2 regions of the Streptomyces sp. NPDC002467 genome follow, and region 1 is predicted to be linked to the other one. Evidence: riboswitches for the same ligand, from Rfam matches in the RefSeq annotation. Region 1 holds a riboswitch; the other holds the start of a gene.
What was found. A riboswitch is a leader RNA that binds a small molecule or an ion and turns the genes downstream of it on or off. The one in region 1 is predicted to bind ZMP and ZTP.
Positions count from the first base shown of each region.

Region 1 (6,880 bases):
CCTCGGCGCCGTCGACGGCAGGATCTGCCGCGAGACCCGGTGCGCCGCCACCCCCGCCGGGGGACTGGTCGCCGTCACCTCCAACGGCACCCTCCACGTCCACCCCACCAAGCGGGCCGAGCCGAAGGAATGGGCCTGGGCCCTCGCCCACGCCCTGCTCCACCTCGGCTTCGGGCACGTACCGGCCGCCAAGGAGGACGACCGCCCCCAGCCCGACCGGTTCGCCCTCGCCGCCCGCTGCGCCGTCGTCAACCGCTTCCTGCTGACCTTCCCCGTCGGCCGGGCCCCCGACCACCTCCCGGCCGACTACCCCGGCGGGGACGAGGAACTGATCGCCGCCCGCTGGCGCCGCGACGGCATCCCGCCCGCCTACGAGAACTGCGGCACCGCCGGGGACCACCCCGACCAGGTCCTGGTCGGCTGGACGAACCTGATCAGCGCCGTCCCCGACTGGGAGACCGCCTTCGCCCACGCCCTCACCCGGGCCGTCTCCGCCACCATGGCCGTGGCCGGCGGCCACGAGGGCCGCGTCCTGCGCCCCTGGGACCACGCGCTGAACTGGTTCGTCTCCTCCTACCCCCTGCTCGGCGGGCTGGCGGCCGGTCTGACCGTCGTCGCCGACGCCGAGCTGGCCCGCGCCCAGGGCATCGCCATCGCCGCCGTCAGCGCCACCGCCGGGGAGATCTACATCAACCCGCTGCGCAACTTCGACCACGAGGAGTGGCGGTTCGTCCTGGCGCACGAGATGTTGCACGCCGCCCTGCGCCACGGCGAGCGCCGCGGCGCCCGGGACCCGTACCTGCACAACGTCGCCGCCGACTACGTCGTCAACGGCTGGCTGGTGGAGATGGGGATCGGCAGCATGCCGGAGGGTCTGCTGTACGACCCTCTGCTGAAGGACCTCTCGGTCGAGGAGGTCTACGACCGGATCGCCGGCGACCTGCGCCGCATCCGGCGCCTGGCGACCCTGCGCGGCAAGGGCCGCGGCGACATCCTGGGCGAGCCGCTCCCGCACGGAGCGCACCGTCCGTACGCGGACCTCGACGAGTTCTACCGGCGCGGCCTGGTCCAGGGCTTCGACCTGCACCTGCACGAGGAGCGCGGGCTGCTGCCCGCCGGGCTGATCCAGGAGATCCGGGCACTGGCCCACCCGCCGGTGCCGTGGGACGCGAAGCTCGCCCGCTGGTTCGACGAGTTCGTGCCGCGCCCCGAGCCCGTGCGTTCCTACGCGCGCCCGGCCCGCCGCCAGGCCTCCACCCCGGACATTCCGCGGGCCGGCCGCTGGTTCGCGCCCGAGGAGGTGGCCCGCTGCACCTTCGGGGTGGTGCTGGACACCTCGGGCTCGATGAACGCCGCCCTGCTCGGCAAGGCGCTGGGCGCCATCGCCTCGTACGCGGAGGCCCGCGACGTACCGGCCGCCCGCGTGGTCTTCTGCGACGCGGCCCCGTACGACGCGGGCTACCTGCCGCCCACCGAGATCGCCGGCCGGGTGCGGGTCCGCGGGCGCGGCGGAACCGAGCTGCAGCCGGGCGTCGACCTCCTGCTGCGGGCGGAGGACTTCCCGCCCGGGGCGCCCGTCCTCGTGATCACGGACGGCTGGTGCGACACCCTGCGGATCCGGCGCGAGCACGCCTACCTGATCCCGGAGGGCGCCGCCCTGCCGTTCACCCCGAAGGGGCCGGTCTTCCGACTGACCTGAGCACCCGGAGAACGCGGACGCCCCCGCACCGCCGGAAGGCGATGCGGGGGCGTGGTGCGCCGGGGCCGGCTCAGTCCAGGTAGTCGCGCAGCACCTGCGAACGCGACGGGTGGCGCAGCTTCGACATGGTCTTGGACTCGATCTGGCGGATGCGCTCACGGGTGACCCCGTACACGCGACCGATCTCGTCCAGCGTCTTCGGCTGGCCGTCGTTGAGGCCGTAACGCATGGAGACCACGCCCGCCTCGCGCTCCGAGAGCGTGCCCAGGATCGACTGGAGCTGCTCCTGGAGGAAGGTGAAGGACACCGCGTCGGCCGGCACGACCGCCTCGGAGTCCTCGATGAGGTCACCGAACTCGCTGTCGCCCTCCTCACCCAGCGGGGTGTGCAGGGAGATCGGCTCGCGGCCGTACTTCTGGACCTCGATGACCTTCTCGGGGGTCATGTCGAGTTCCTTGCCCAGCTCCTCCGGGGTGGGCTCGCGACCCAGGTCCTGGAGCATCTGGCGCTGCACGCGGGCGAGCTTGTTGATGATCTCGACCATGTGCACGGGGATGCGGATCGTGCGCGACTGGTCGGCCATGGCACGCGTGATCGCCTGCCGGATCCACCAGGTCGCGTACGTGGAGAACTTGAAGCCCTTGGTGTAGTCGAACTTCTCCACGGCGCGGATCAGGCCGACGTTGCCCTCCTGGATCAGGTCCAGGAAGAGCATGCCGCGCCCGGTGTAGCGCTTGGCCAGGGAGACCACGAGACGGAGGTTGGCCTCCAGCAGGTGGTTCTTGGCCCGGCGGCCGTCCTCGACCAGGATCTCCAGCTCGCGCTTGAAGGCGGGCTTGTGGTCCTCCTCCTCTTCGAGCTTGTACTCGGAGAACAGACCCGCCTCGATGCGCTTGGCGAGCTCGACCTCCTGCTCGGCGTTGAGGAGCGGCACCTTGCCGATGAGCTTGAGGTAGTCCTTGACGGGGTCGGCGGTGGCGCCGGCGACCATGACGGTCTGCGCCGGGGCGTCGTCCTCGTCGTCGTCGGACAGGACGAAGCCCTGACCGGCGCCGGCCTTGGGGGCCTCCTCCTCGGGCTCGTCGACGAGGTCCTCGGCAGCCCAGTCCTCGCCCTCGACGACCGGGTTCTCGCCCTCGTCGGCGTCCTTGGCGCCGGTCTTCTTCGCGGCCGCCGTCTTCTTGACCGCGGTCTTCTTCGCGGCGGTCTTCTTGACCGTGCGCTTCTTCGGCTCGGCGGCGACCGCGTCGGACGTCACCTCGTCGGAGGGGGCGGCAGCGGCCTGAGTGGCGGATATCGCCGAGGCCGTGGCCGGGGTGCCGGCGGCGGCCGTCTTGCGCGCGCCGATGGGGCGCGGCGGGGCGGCGGCCTTCTTGGTCACGGTACGGGCGGGGGCGGCGGCCGCCTTGCGGGGCTTCTTGGCGGCTGCCTTCGTGGCGGGGGCGGCGCTGACGTGGAGGGCGACGCCCTCCTCGTCCAGGACCTGGTTCAGGCTGCGCAGGACCCGCTTCCACTGGTCCACCGGGATGCGTCCGGCCTCGAAGGCCTGACGCACGTCGTCACCGTTGATGTGACCCTGCTCGCGGCCGCGCTCTACGAGCGCGACGAGGGCCTCCGATTCGGCGATCTCCGGAGGGAACGTACGGGACGGGCTGAGCGACACAAGGAGCCTCTCGTTGCGAGCAGATAAGGGATCGGCGGGACATCATCGCGCGAACTTGGGAAACAGACCCGAAGGGGGTCTGTATTCCGGGCCGCGCGAGGACACCTGTCGGTTCATCGCACGCTCGACTCGATTCGTTACGCGCTGAATTGAGTGACCTGCGCCACGCTGCGGACGGGCAACCTCTCGGCCGCCTTTCCGTCCGCCCCCGGCGTCAGTCCGATTTGCGGGCTTCGATGAGGAAACGCGCTGTATGTGCGATGAACGGTCCCTCGCGCTCGATCCGTTCGTGCAGCTCCAGCAACCGGTCCCGGTACTGCCCCACGGTGAAGCCGGGCACCATCCAGATCACCTTCCTGAGGAAGTAGATCACCGCTCCGATGTCGTGGAACTCCGTACGGAGCCGTTCGGAGCGCAGGTCGACGACCTCCAGGCCCGCCTTCGTGGCCTCGCTCACGGCGTCGTCGGGGTGCCGGGCGCGGCGGACCTCCTCCGGCTGGGGCCCCAGGAAGTACTCGACGAGCTCGAAGACGCTCGCCGGCCCGACCTGCTGGGACAGGTAGGTCCCGCCGGGGGTCAGCACCCGCGCGATCTCCTCCCACCAGATGGTCACCGGATGCCGGCTGGCGACGAGCTCGAAGGCCTCGCCGCCGAAGGGCAGCGGCGGCTCGTCGGCGTCGGCCACCACGACCGCGCCGAGCGGGTGCAGCAGCCGGGTCGCCCTGTCGATGTTCGGCGGCCAGGACTCGGTGGCCGCCGTCAGCGGGGGCAGCGGGCCGGCCCCGGCCAGGACCTCGCCCCCGCCGGTCTGGATGTCCAGGGCGGACCGGACCCCGGCCAGGCGCTCCCGCAGCAGCCGCTGGTACCCCCAGGAGGGCCGCTGCTCGGTCGCCCGGCCGTCGAGCCAGGAGAAGTCCCAGCCGTCCACGGAGACGGACTCGGCTTCCGCGACAAGATGGTCAAAAGTGCGCGTCATGCCCCGATCCTCGCAGGCCGGGCACCGGTGGACCACCGGATATGTCGACTACAGTGGACGTGGGCCGTGACTGGCGTTCGGGTGGATCACCACCGGGGAGCGGCCCGGCGTACTCCGGTACGTCGTCTGCCGCGCGCCTGGGCGAACCGCGATCCGCAGCGACGTTCAGGAGACCCCGTGACGACTGCCCAGACTGCCACTGCCACTGACAGCGCCACCGCCCGGCTGATGGACGGCACGGCCCTCGCCCGCCGCATCTCGGAGCAGACCGCCGCCCTCGCGGCGAAGATCACCGAGCGCACCGGCACCGCTCCCTGTCTCGCGACCGTGCTGGTCGGCGAGGACCCCGCCTCCGTGACCTACGTCCGGATGAAGCAGAACCGTTGCGCCAAGGCCGGGATCACCTCCCGCCACGTGGAGCTGCCGGCCGAGACCACCACCGAGGAACTGGTCGCCGCGATCACCGCGCTCTCCGAGGACCCGGAGATCAGCGGCATCCTGCTCCAGCACCCCGTCCCGCACCACATCGACGAGCGCGCCGCCTTCGAGGCCATCGCCCCCGGCAAGGACGTCGACGGGGTCACCATGCACTCCTTCGCGGCCATGGGCTTCGGACTGCCCGGCTTCGTCTCCTGCACCCCCGGCGGCATCATGCGGCTGCTGGAGGAGTACGACGTGGACCTGACCGGCAAGCACGCCGTGGTCGTCGGCCGCAGCGCGATCCTGGGCAAGCCGGCCGGGATGCTGCTGCTGGAGCAGAACGCCACCGTCACCTACTGCCACTCCCGCACCCAGGACCTCCCCTCGATCGTGCGCCAGGCGGACGTGCTGGTCGCCGCCGTCGGCAAGGCCGAGTTCATCCGGGGCGAGGACATCAAGCCGGGCGCCGTCGTCCTGGACGCCGGGTACAACGAGGGCAACGTCGGCGACGTCCACTTCGAGTCGGCCGCGGCCCGCGCCTCGCTGATCACCCCGGTCCCGGGCGGTGTCGGCCCGATGACCATCGCGGTGCTGCTGGAGCAGACCGTCCGGGCGGCCGCGGCGCAGGCCGGGCTGGACCTCGCGGACCTCTGACCCGCGCCGAGCGGGACGACGTACGAGGTACGGCGGACGCCCCGGGCCTACGGGCCCGGGGCGTCCCGTTCCCCGGGACCTTCGCCCGCCGCCCGAAGGCCCTCAGCGGCGAAGTCCGGGCGCCGGCCGACCGAGCCCGGCGACGGCCAGCTCCGCGGGGCTGAGCGGGGGCGCCTGAGGGGCGCCGCGGTCCGAGGAACGCAGGACGTGCCAGACGATCGCCGGACTGAACCAGTGCGTGGGCGCGCTGCTCATGGTGATCACGTTGAACAGGGCCGCCGCGAGGACCTCGTCGGTCGTGGCACCCCTCATCAGCCGGTCGACGTACCGGTCGATCAGGCCGGACCCGGCAGCCTCCTTCATCCCGGTGGAGGTGGCCCCGGGATACAGGATGTCCTGGCTGGTGGCGAGCTCCCAGGCGGTGCCCACCTGGGGGGCGATGGCGCGCTGCGCCGCGCGGCCGAAGCCGGGGTGGCCGAGCCCCTTGCCGCGGAGCAGGGCGCGGACGGCCAGGATCCCCTGGGCGGCGACCGTCATGCCCTGCCCGTAGAGCGGGTTGAAGGTGGCCACCGAGTCGCCGACGGCGAGGAAGCCGTCGGGCAGGGCGGCCTTCTCGAAGAAGATCCGCCGGTTGGCGGTCCCCTGGGTGACGGCGACGTCCGTCAGGGGCTTCCTGCCTTCGAGGAGCTCGCCGACGATCGGGTGCCTGACGCCCTTGGCGAAGGGGATGAACGCGTCGGGGTCCCCGGTGGGCTGGCCGCCGCGGGTCCCGGAGAGGGTGGCCTGCCACTGGCCGTTCTCGATGGGCACGACGGTGGCCGTCTGTCCGGGGACGGGCACCCGGGGGTCGGACTGCACGTTGACGATGGGGAATCCCATCGCGTGGGCTCCGGCGGGGGCTTCGAAGATCCGGGTCGCGTAGACGAGACCGGAGTCGACCTCCGCCTGTCGTATGTCGGTCACGCCCAGTGCGTCCAGCCAGGTCCGGGCGCGCGAGCCGCGCCCGCTCGCGTCGACCACGAGGTCGGCGGCCAGCAGCAGCCCCTCCTCCTCGGGGGTGTCGACCCGGACGCCGGTGACCCGGGCCGCCGTGCCCTCCAGGGCCCGGACCCGGCTCCGCTCGAGCGTGGTGACCCCCTTCAGGGCCGTGACCCGGGCACGCACCACCGAGTCGAGGAGGTCGCGGCTGCAGGAGACGTTGAACTGCTTCTCCGGGACGCGCGGGATCCAGCCCTGTGCGGTCATGGTGACCAGATCGGTGGGCAGGCTGCGGCGGATGGCGCCGGCACGCGTCCAGTCGTCGGTGATGCCCGGCAGGATCTCCTCGATGGCGCGGGCGCCGCCCGACCACAGGAGGTGGGTGTGCCTTCCCTGCGGGAGACCGCGCCGGGGCGCCGGGCCCTCGGGCAGCGGATCGGCGTCGATCACGGTGACCGTGGCGTGCTCGGCGAGGACGGCGGCCGCGAGC
Region 1 covers NZ_JBIARJ010000004.1:293,666-300,545, reverse strand. The annotation lists gene ACFYYJ_RS11035 (hypothetical protein) at 1-1,699, shown strand, start outside; gene ACFYYJ_RS11030 (RNA polymerase sigma factor) at 1,770-3,362, opposite strand; gene ACFYYJ_RS11025 (methyltransferase domain-containing protein) at 3,577-4,338, opposite strand; ZMP/ZTP riboswitch at 4,395-4,488, shown strand; gene ACFYYJ_RS11020 (bifunctional 5,10-methylenetetrahydrofolate dehydrogenase/5,10-methenyltetrahydrofolate cyclohydrolase) at 4,567-5,412, shown strand; gene ACFYYJ_RS11015 (NAD(P)/FAD-dependent oxidoreductase) at 5,515-6,880, opposite strand, start outside.

Region 2 (6,880 bases), on a different contig from region 1:
GGGGGAGGACGCCGACTTCGACATCTTGATCGACGGGTCCTGGAGGTCGTAGATCTTCGCGGTCTCCTTGACGATGTGCGCGGCAGGGAGGGTGAAGGTCTTGCCGAAGCGCTGGTTGAAGCGCTCCGCGAGGTCGCGGGTCAGCTCGACGTGCTGGCGCTGGTCCTCGCCCACGGGGACGGAGTGCGCCTGGTAGAGCAGGATGTCGGCGACCTGGAGGATCGGGTAGGTGAACAGGCCGACGCTGGCGCTGCCGACCCCGCCCTTGGCGGACTTGTCCTTGAACTGGGTCATCCGGCTGGCCTCGCCGAAACCGGTGATGCAGTTCATGACCCAGGCGAGCTGCGCGTGCTCGGGCACGTGGCTCTGGACGAAGAGCGTGCAGCGCTCGGGGTCCAGGCCGGCGGCGAGGAGCTGCGCGGCGGAGAGGCGCGTGTTCGCGCGCAGGGCCGCCGGGTCCTGCGGCATGGTGATCGCGTGCAGGTCGACGACCATGTAGAAGGCGTCGTGCGTCTCCTGCAGGGCGACGTACTGGCGGATGGCTCCGAGGTAGTTCCCGAGGTGGAACGAACCGGAGGTGGGCTGGATGCCGGAGAGCGCGCGAGGACGATCAGAAGCCATGGCTTCATTCTCTCAGGTGCGGGGGCGGGCTCGGGCCCGCCGGTGTCCGGAACCTTGTGCGCCCGCCGGGCGCGGGGCTCGCGGCCCGGCCGGGTGCCGGAGCCGGTACCAGTACCGGCTCGTAGCGCGGTGGCCGGATCCCGCCCCTGCCGTGCCGGGCGGGGCCGGGCGGCCCGGTCCGCTGCACGGGGCTTCCTGGGGCTCCGCCCCAGACCCCGCGCCTCAATCGCCGGCGTGGCTGTATTTCGGCTGAGCGCCGCATTCAAGTACCGGGCAAATCCAGCCCCGCCGGCGTTTGAGGCGCGGGCGCGGAGCGCCGTGTTCGGGGTCGCACCCGACAGCTCGGGGGAGCCAAAACCAGCCTCGCCGGCGATTGAGGCGCGGGGGTACGGGGGCGGAGCCCCCGCAGCGGCGCGGCGGTCAGGACAGGGGGAGGCCCGGGGCCGGGAACGCGGCCATGAGGTCGGCGACCTCGGATCGGACCGCCCCGAGCTGGGCCTCGTCCGCCTTCGTGGCGGCGTCCACGGCCCGGGAGATCCAGTCCGCGACCACCGGCATGTGCTCGACGCCGAGGCCGCGGGACGTCAGCGACGGCGTGCCGATCCGGATCCCCGAGGGGTCGAACGGCTTGCGCGTGTCGAAGGGGACGGTGTTGTAGTTCACCACGATGCCCGCGCGGTCCAGCGCCTTCGCCGCGATCTTCCCCGGGACCTCCCGCGAGGTCAGGTCCATCAGGATCAGGTGGTTGTCCGTGCCACCGGAGACCAGGTCGAAGCCCCGCTCCAGCAGCGCCTCGGCCAGCGCCTTCGCGTTGGCGACGACCGCGTGGGCGTACGCCGTGAAGGACGGCTGCGCCGCCTCGTGGAGGGCGACCGCGATGCCGGCCGTCGTCTGGTTGTGAGGGCCGCCCTGCAGACCCGGGAAGACCGCCTTGTCGATGGCCTTCGCGTGCTCCTCCCGGCACATCAGCATCGCGCCGCGCGGACCGCGCAGGGTCTTGTGCGTGGTCGTGGAGATCACGTCGACGTGCCCCGCCGGGGACGGGTGCGCGCCGCCCGCGATCAGGCCCGCGATGTGCGCGACGTCGGCGACCAGGATCGAGCCCGCCTCCTCGGCGATCGACGCGAAGGCCTCGAAGTCGATCGTGCGCGGGAGCGCGGTGCCGCCGCAGAAGAGGATCTTCGGTCGCTCGGCGAGGGCCAGCTCGCGCACCGCGTCGTAGTCGATGCGCCCGTCGTCCGCGCGGACGCCGTACTGCACGCCGCGGAACCACGAGCCCGTCGCCGAGACGCCCCAGCCGTGCGTCAGGTGCCCGCCCATCGGCAGGGCCATGCCCATCACCGTGTCGCCGGGCTTCGCGAAGGCCAGGTACACGGCCAGGTTCGCCGGGGAGCCGGAATACGGCTGCACGTTCGCGTGGTCCACCCCGAACAGGCCCTTGGCCCGCTCGACGGCGAGGGCCTCGACGCGGTCGATGTTCTGCTGGCCCTCGTAGTAGCGGCGGCCCGGGTAACCCTCGCTGTACTTGTTCTGCAGGACGGTGCCGGAGGCTTCGAGGACGGCCGCCGAGACGTAGTTCTCGCTCGGGATCAGGCGCAGCGTCTCGGCCTGCAGGGTCTCCTCCGCCGCGACGAAGGACGCCAGCTCGGGGTCGGTCGCGAGAAGGGCGGGATGACGGTGGTTCGCGCTCATGGCGGCTCCTCCGGGGTCGATTTCGTGTCTCGTCCCCGCGAGGCCCAGGCGAGCGGCCCTGATAGCGGTCGTGCGCGCACGACTCCCCCGGAGTTTTTTCTCCGTACGCCAGTCGCCGTGCGTACCGCCCACCTTAGCGGGCGCGCCACGAGAAAGGTTTCTCCGCCCGGTATACGAGCGAGGATGCAGAGTGACGCCACCCTCGTCACAGGCCTGACGGACGATCGGAGACCCCGTGTCGACAACTGCTGATGCCATCCGTTCCGCCGACGCGCACAGCGCGCACAACTACCATCCGCTGCCCGTGGTCGTCGCCTCCGCGGAAGGCGCGTGGATGACCGACGTGGAGGGCCGCCGCTACCTCGACATGCTCGCCGGCTATTCGGCGCTCAACTTCGGGCACGGCCACCGCCGGTTGCTCGACGCCGCCCACGCGCAGCTGGAGCGGGTCACGCTCACCTCGCGCGCCTTCCACCACGACAGGTTCGCCGAGTTCTGTACCGAGCTCGCCGCGCTGTGCGGCAAGGACATGGTGCTGCCGATGAACACGGGCGCGGAGGCCGTGGAGACGGCCGTGAAGACCGCGCGCAAGTGGGGTTACGAGGTCAAGGGCGTCCCGGACGGGCACGCCAAGATCGTGGTCGCGGCCGACAACTTCCACGGCCGGACCACCACCATCGTCTCCTTCTCCACGGACCACGACGCCCGCGACCACTTCGGCCCGTACACCCCCGGCTTCGAGATCGTCCCGTACGGGGACCTGACCGCGCTCGCGCACGCCGTCACCGAGAACACGGTCGCCGTGCTGCTGGAGCCGATCCAGGGCGAGGCGGGGGTGCTGGTGCCGCCCGCCGGTTACCTCCGGGGCGTACGGGACCTGACGCGCGAGCGGAACGTCCTGTTCATGGCGGACGAGATCCAGTCGGGCCTCGGCCGGACCGGGAAGACCTTCGCGTGCGAGCACGAGGACGTCGTGCCGGACGTGTACGTCCTGGGCAAGGCGCTCGGCGGCGGTGTGGTGCCGGTGTCGGCCGTCGTCGCCGACCGGGACGTGCTCGGGGTGTTCAAGCCGGGCGAGCACGGCTCCACCTTCGGCGGGAATCCGCTCGCCTGCGCCGTCGCCCTGGAGGTGATCGCGATGCTGCGCACCGGCGAGTACCAGCAGCGCGCCGCCGAGCTGGGCGACCACCTGCACCGGGAGCTGAACCTGCTGGTCGGCGGGGGCGCGGTGACGGCCGTGCGCGGGCGCGGGCTGTGGGCGGGCGTCGACATCGACCCCTCGCGCGGGACGGGCCGGGACATCTCCGAGAAGCTGATGGAGCTCGGGGTGCTGGTGAAGGACACCCACGGGTCGACGATCCGCATCGCACCGCCGCTGGTGATCGGCAAGGAGGACCTGGACTGGGGCCTCGACCAGCTCAGGGCGGTGCTGTCCGCGTAGCCGCCCGGCCCGGCCGGGCCCGCGCCTAGAGGATCACGTGGGGCAGGAAGCGGGCGTACTCGTCCGTGACCGGCCCCGCGGATTCGCGGATGCCGAGCCCCGCCGCCTCGTCCTCGACGACCCACGCGCCGAGCACCACCCGGTTGCCGTCGAAGTCCGGCAGCGGGGCCAGGCCCTGGAAGCAGTACCGCTCGCCCTCCTCCGGGGTGAAGGGCTCCCCGTCGCCGCCCGCCTGGTGCAGGGTGACGCCGGCGCCCTCACGACCCAGCAGCGGCTTCGCGACGTAACCGGTGGTGTCGGCGAGCTCGCGCGGACCGTCGAGGTAGGCGGGCAGCAGGTTCGGGTGCTCCGGGAAGAGCTCCCAGAGGATCGCCAGCAGCGCCTTGTTGGAGAGCAGCATCTTCCACAGCGGCTCGATCCAGCAGGTGGTGCCGCTGCCGCCGCCGAGGTCGTAGGTGCCGAGGACCTGCGGGCCGAACTCGTCCGTGGCCAGCCACTCCCACGGGTAGAGCTTGAAGCAGCCGCGTATGAAGCGGAGCTTGTCGTCCACGAACCGGCCGGTGAGGCTGTCCCAGCCGATCTGCTCGACGGACAGGGCGTGGGTCTCGATGCCTGCCTGCTCCGCGGTCTCCTGGAGGTAGGCGACCGTCATCAGGTCCTCGCCGAGCTCATCGGTCTCGGAGTGCGCGAAGTGCAGCACGCCGGGCGGCAGCAGCTCGGCCTGCCGGCGCCAGGCGTCGACGAGGCGCTCGTGGAGGGAGTTCCACTGGTCGGCGCCGGGGAAGCGCTCCTCCATCCAGAACCACTGCGGGCTCGCCGCCTCCACGAGGGAGGTCGGGGTGTCCGCGTTGTACTCCAGCATCTTCGCGGGGCTGCCGGAGCCGTCGTAGCGCAGGTCGAAGCGGCCGTAGAGGGACGGCTGTTCGGCGCGGCGCCGCCAGGATTCGGCGATGAGCGCGGCGAGCTTCGGGTCGGTGATGCCGAGGTCGGCGAAGCGGTCGTGGTCGACGATGTGCGCGGCCGCCGCCAGGCACATGGCGTGCAGCTCCTCGACGACGTTCTCCAGGGCCTCCACTTCGGGGAGGGAGAAGGAGTAGTACGCGCTCTCGTCCCAGTAGGGGCGCAGGGAGTCGTCGGGGTAGCGGGTCAGGGGGTAGATCAGCCCCTGTTCCTCGACGGTCTTCTGCCAGTCGGGGCGTGGCTCGATGGTGTGCCGCTTCATGTGCCTGGTTCCGTGTTCCTCAGCCGCCGCTGGAGCCGGAGCTGCTGTGTCCGCCGATGCCGCCGCGGGTGACGGCGGACTTGTCGAAGCTGCCGCCGGAGACCTTGCCGGAGGAGACGTAGCCGCCGTAGTAGTACGAGCCGCGGCCGCCGCTCTTGCACTCCTTGCCGTTCAGGTGCTCCAGCGTGGAGCGGGACGCGCAGCGCTTGTCCGGCTCGTTGCTGCTGCCGCAGGCCACGAGGCTCGCCGCGAGCAGGCCCATACCGCCGAGGGCGACCGCGCCGGAGCGCATGCGGCGCCGGTTGGTGTTGCTGCTGTCCATGTCTGCTACTCCCCCTGGGACCCTGCGTACGTCGGGACAGCGTAGAGCGGTGCCCCCGGGGGATGGAATCCGGCCGTCGCAGAAACTGTGACCTAGAGTCAGTTCGTGCTGATTGGGATGGTTTGTGCGCTGGGTGCGGCGGTCTGTTTCGGTACGGCGTCCGTTCTGCAGGCGATGGCGGCGCGGGCCGCGGAGCCCGGGACGGGCTCCGGGGTGGATCCGGCGCTGCTGCTGCGGGCGGCCCGCCAGTGGCGGTACCTGGCCGGCCTCGGCCTGGACGCGGCCGGGTTCGTGCTCCAGATCATCGCGCTGCGCCACGTCCCGATCTACACGGTGGGGGCCGCGCTGGCGGCGAGCCTCGCCGTGACGGCGGTGGCCGCCTCGCGCCTGCTGAAGGTGCGGCTCTCGCGGACGGAGTGGGCCGCGGTGGGGGTGGTGTGCTCGGGGCTGCTGATGCTGGGGCTGGCCTCCGGGGAGGAGGGCTCCGGGGAGGGCTCCCCGGCCCTCAAGCTGGCGCTGCTGGGGGTGTCGGTGATGGTGCTCGCCGTGGGCGCGGCGGCTGGCCGGCTCCCGGACGGGCCGCGCGCCCTGGTCCTGGGTCTGGCCTCGGGGACGGGCTTCGGGGTGGTGGAGGTGTCGGTGCGGCTCATCGACTCCTTCTCCCTGCGGGAGCTGCTGAACCCGGCGCTGTACGCCCTCCTGCTGGGCGGCGGCGCGGCGTTCCTCCTCCTCACCTCGGCGCTGGCGCGGGGCTCCGTGACGGCGGCGACGGCGGGGATGGTGCTGGGCGAGACGATCGGCCCGGCGGTGGTGGGCGTGGCCTGGCTCGGCGACCGCACCCGCGAGGGGCTGACGTGGCTCGCGGTCGCCGGCTTCGCGGTGGCCCTGGCGGGCTCCCTGGCCTTGGCCCGCTTCGGCGAACCCCCGGCCCCGACGGACCCGGCCCCGGCGTGAACCGGGGTGCCGTGCCGCTGCGCGGGGCCGGAGCCTGCCGGGGAGGCACAGCCGCACCGCTGCGCGGGGCTTTCCCCCACCCCGCCCCTTCCCGAACCGGGGCTCCGCCCCGGACCCCGCGCCTCGAACGCCGGCGGGGCTGGTTCGGCCGATGCCGTCCGCCGGGCGCGGCTGGGTTGCCGCGCAGCGGCATCTCCAGCCCCGCCGGCGTTTGAGGCGCGGGGGTTCGGGGGCAGTGCCCCCGACGGCGGCGCCGCACACTCCCTACGGCAGCACCGCGGACAGCGCGGCCAGCGCCGGGCCCCACGCGCTGTCCGACGGAGTCCCGTAGCCGACGACCACCGCCGGCCGCGGCGGAAGGACCGCCTCCGGGTGACGGTGGCGGGACAGGCCGTCCAGCGCCAGGTCGTGCCAGGCCGCCGACTGGATCACCGAGCGTTCCGTCGTCCCCTCCGGGAGGTCCAGCACGGCGTGCAGTCCCGCCGCGATCCCGGACACCCCGACCCGGTCGGCCACCGCCGCCACCAGCTCGTCCCGGCGCCGCCGGTACCGCAGCCGCATCCCGCGCACGTGCCGGTCGTACGCCCCCGAGGTGATGAACTCCGCGAGCGTGAGCTGCTCCAGCGCG
Region 2 covers NZ_JBIARJ010000011.1:63,450-70,329, forward strand. The annotation lists gene trpS (tryptophan--tRNA ligase) at 1-621, opposite strand, end outside; gene glyA (serine hydroxymethyltransferase) at 1,042-2,313, opposite strand; ZMP/ZTP riboswitch at 2,349-2,439, opposite strand; gene rocD (ornithine--oxo-acid transaminase) at 2,549-3,754, shown strand; gene ACFYYJ_RS22870 (glutathionylspermidine synthase family protein) at 3,780-4,976, opposite strand; gene ACFYYJ_RS22875 (hypothetical protein) at 4,996-5,298, opposite strand; gene ACFYYJ_RS22880 (hypothetical protein) at 5,416-6,252, shown strand; gene ACFYYJ_RS22885 (PLP-dependent aminotransferase family protein) at 6,517-6,880, opposite strand, start outside.
Region 2: another riboswitch for ZMP and ZTP. It lies ahead of glyA (serine hydroxymethyltransferase); the one in region 1 lies ahead of ACFYYJ_RS11020 (bifunctional 5,10-methylenetetrahydrofolate dehydrogenase/5,10-methenyltetrahydrofolate cyclohydrolase).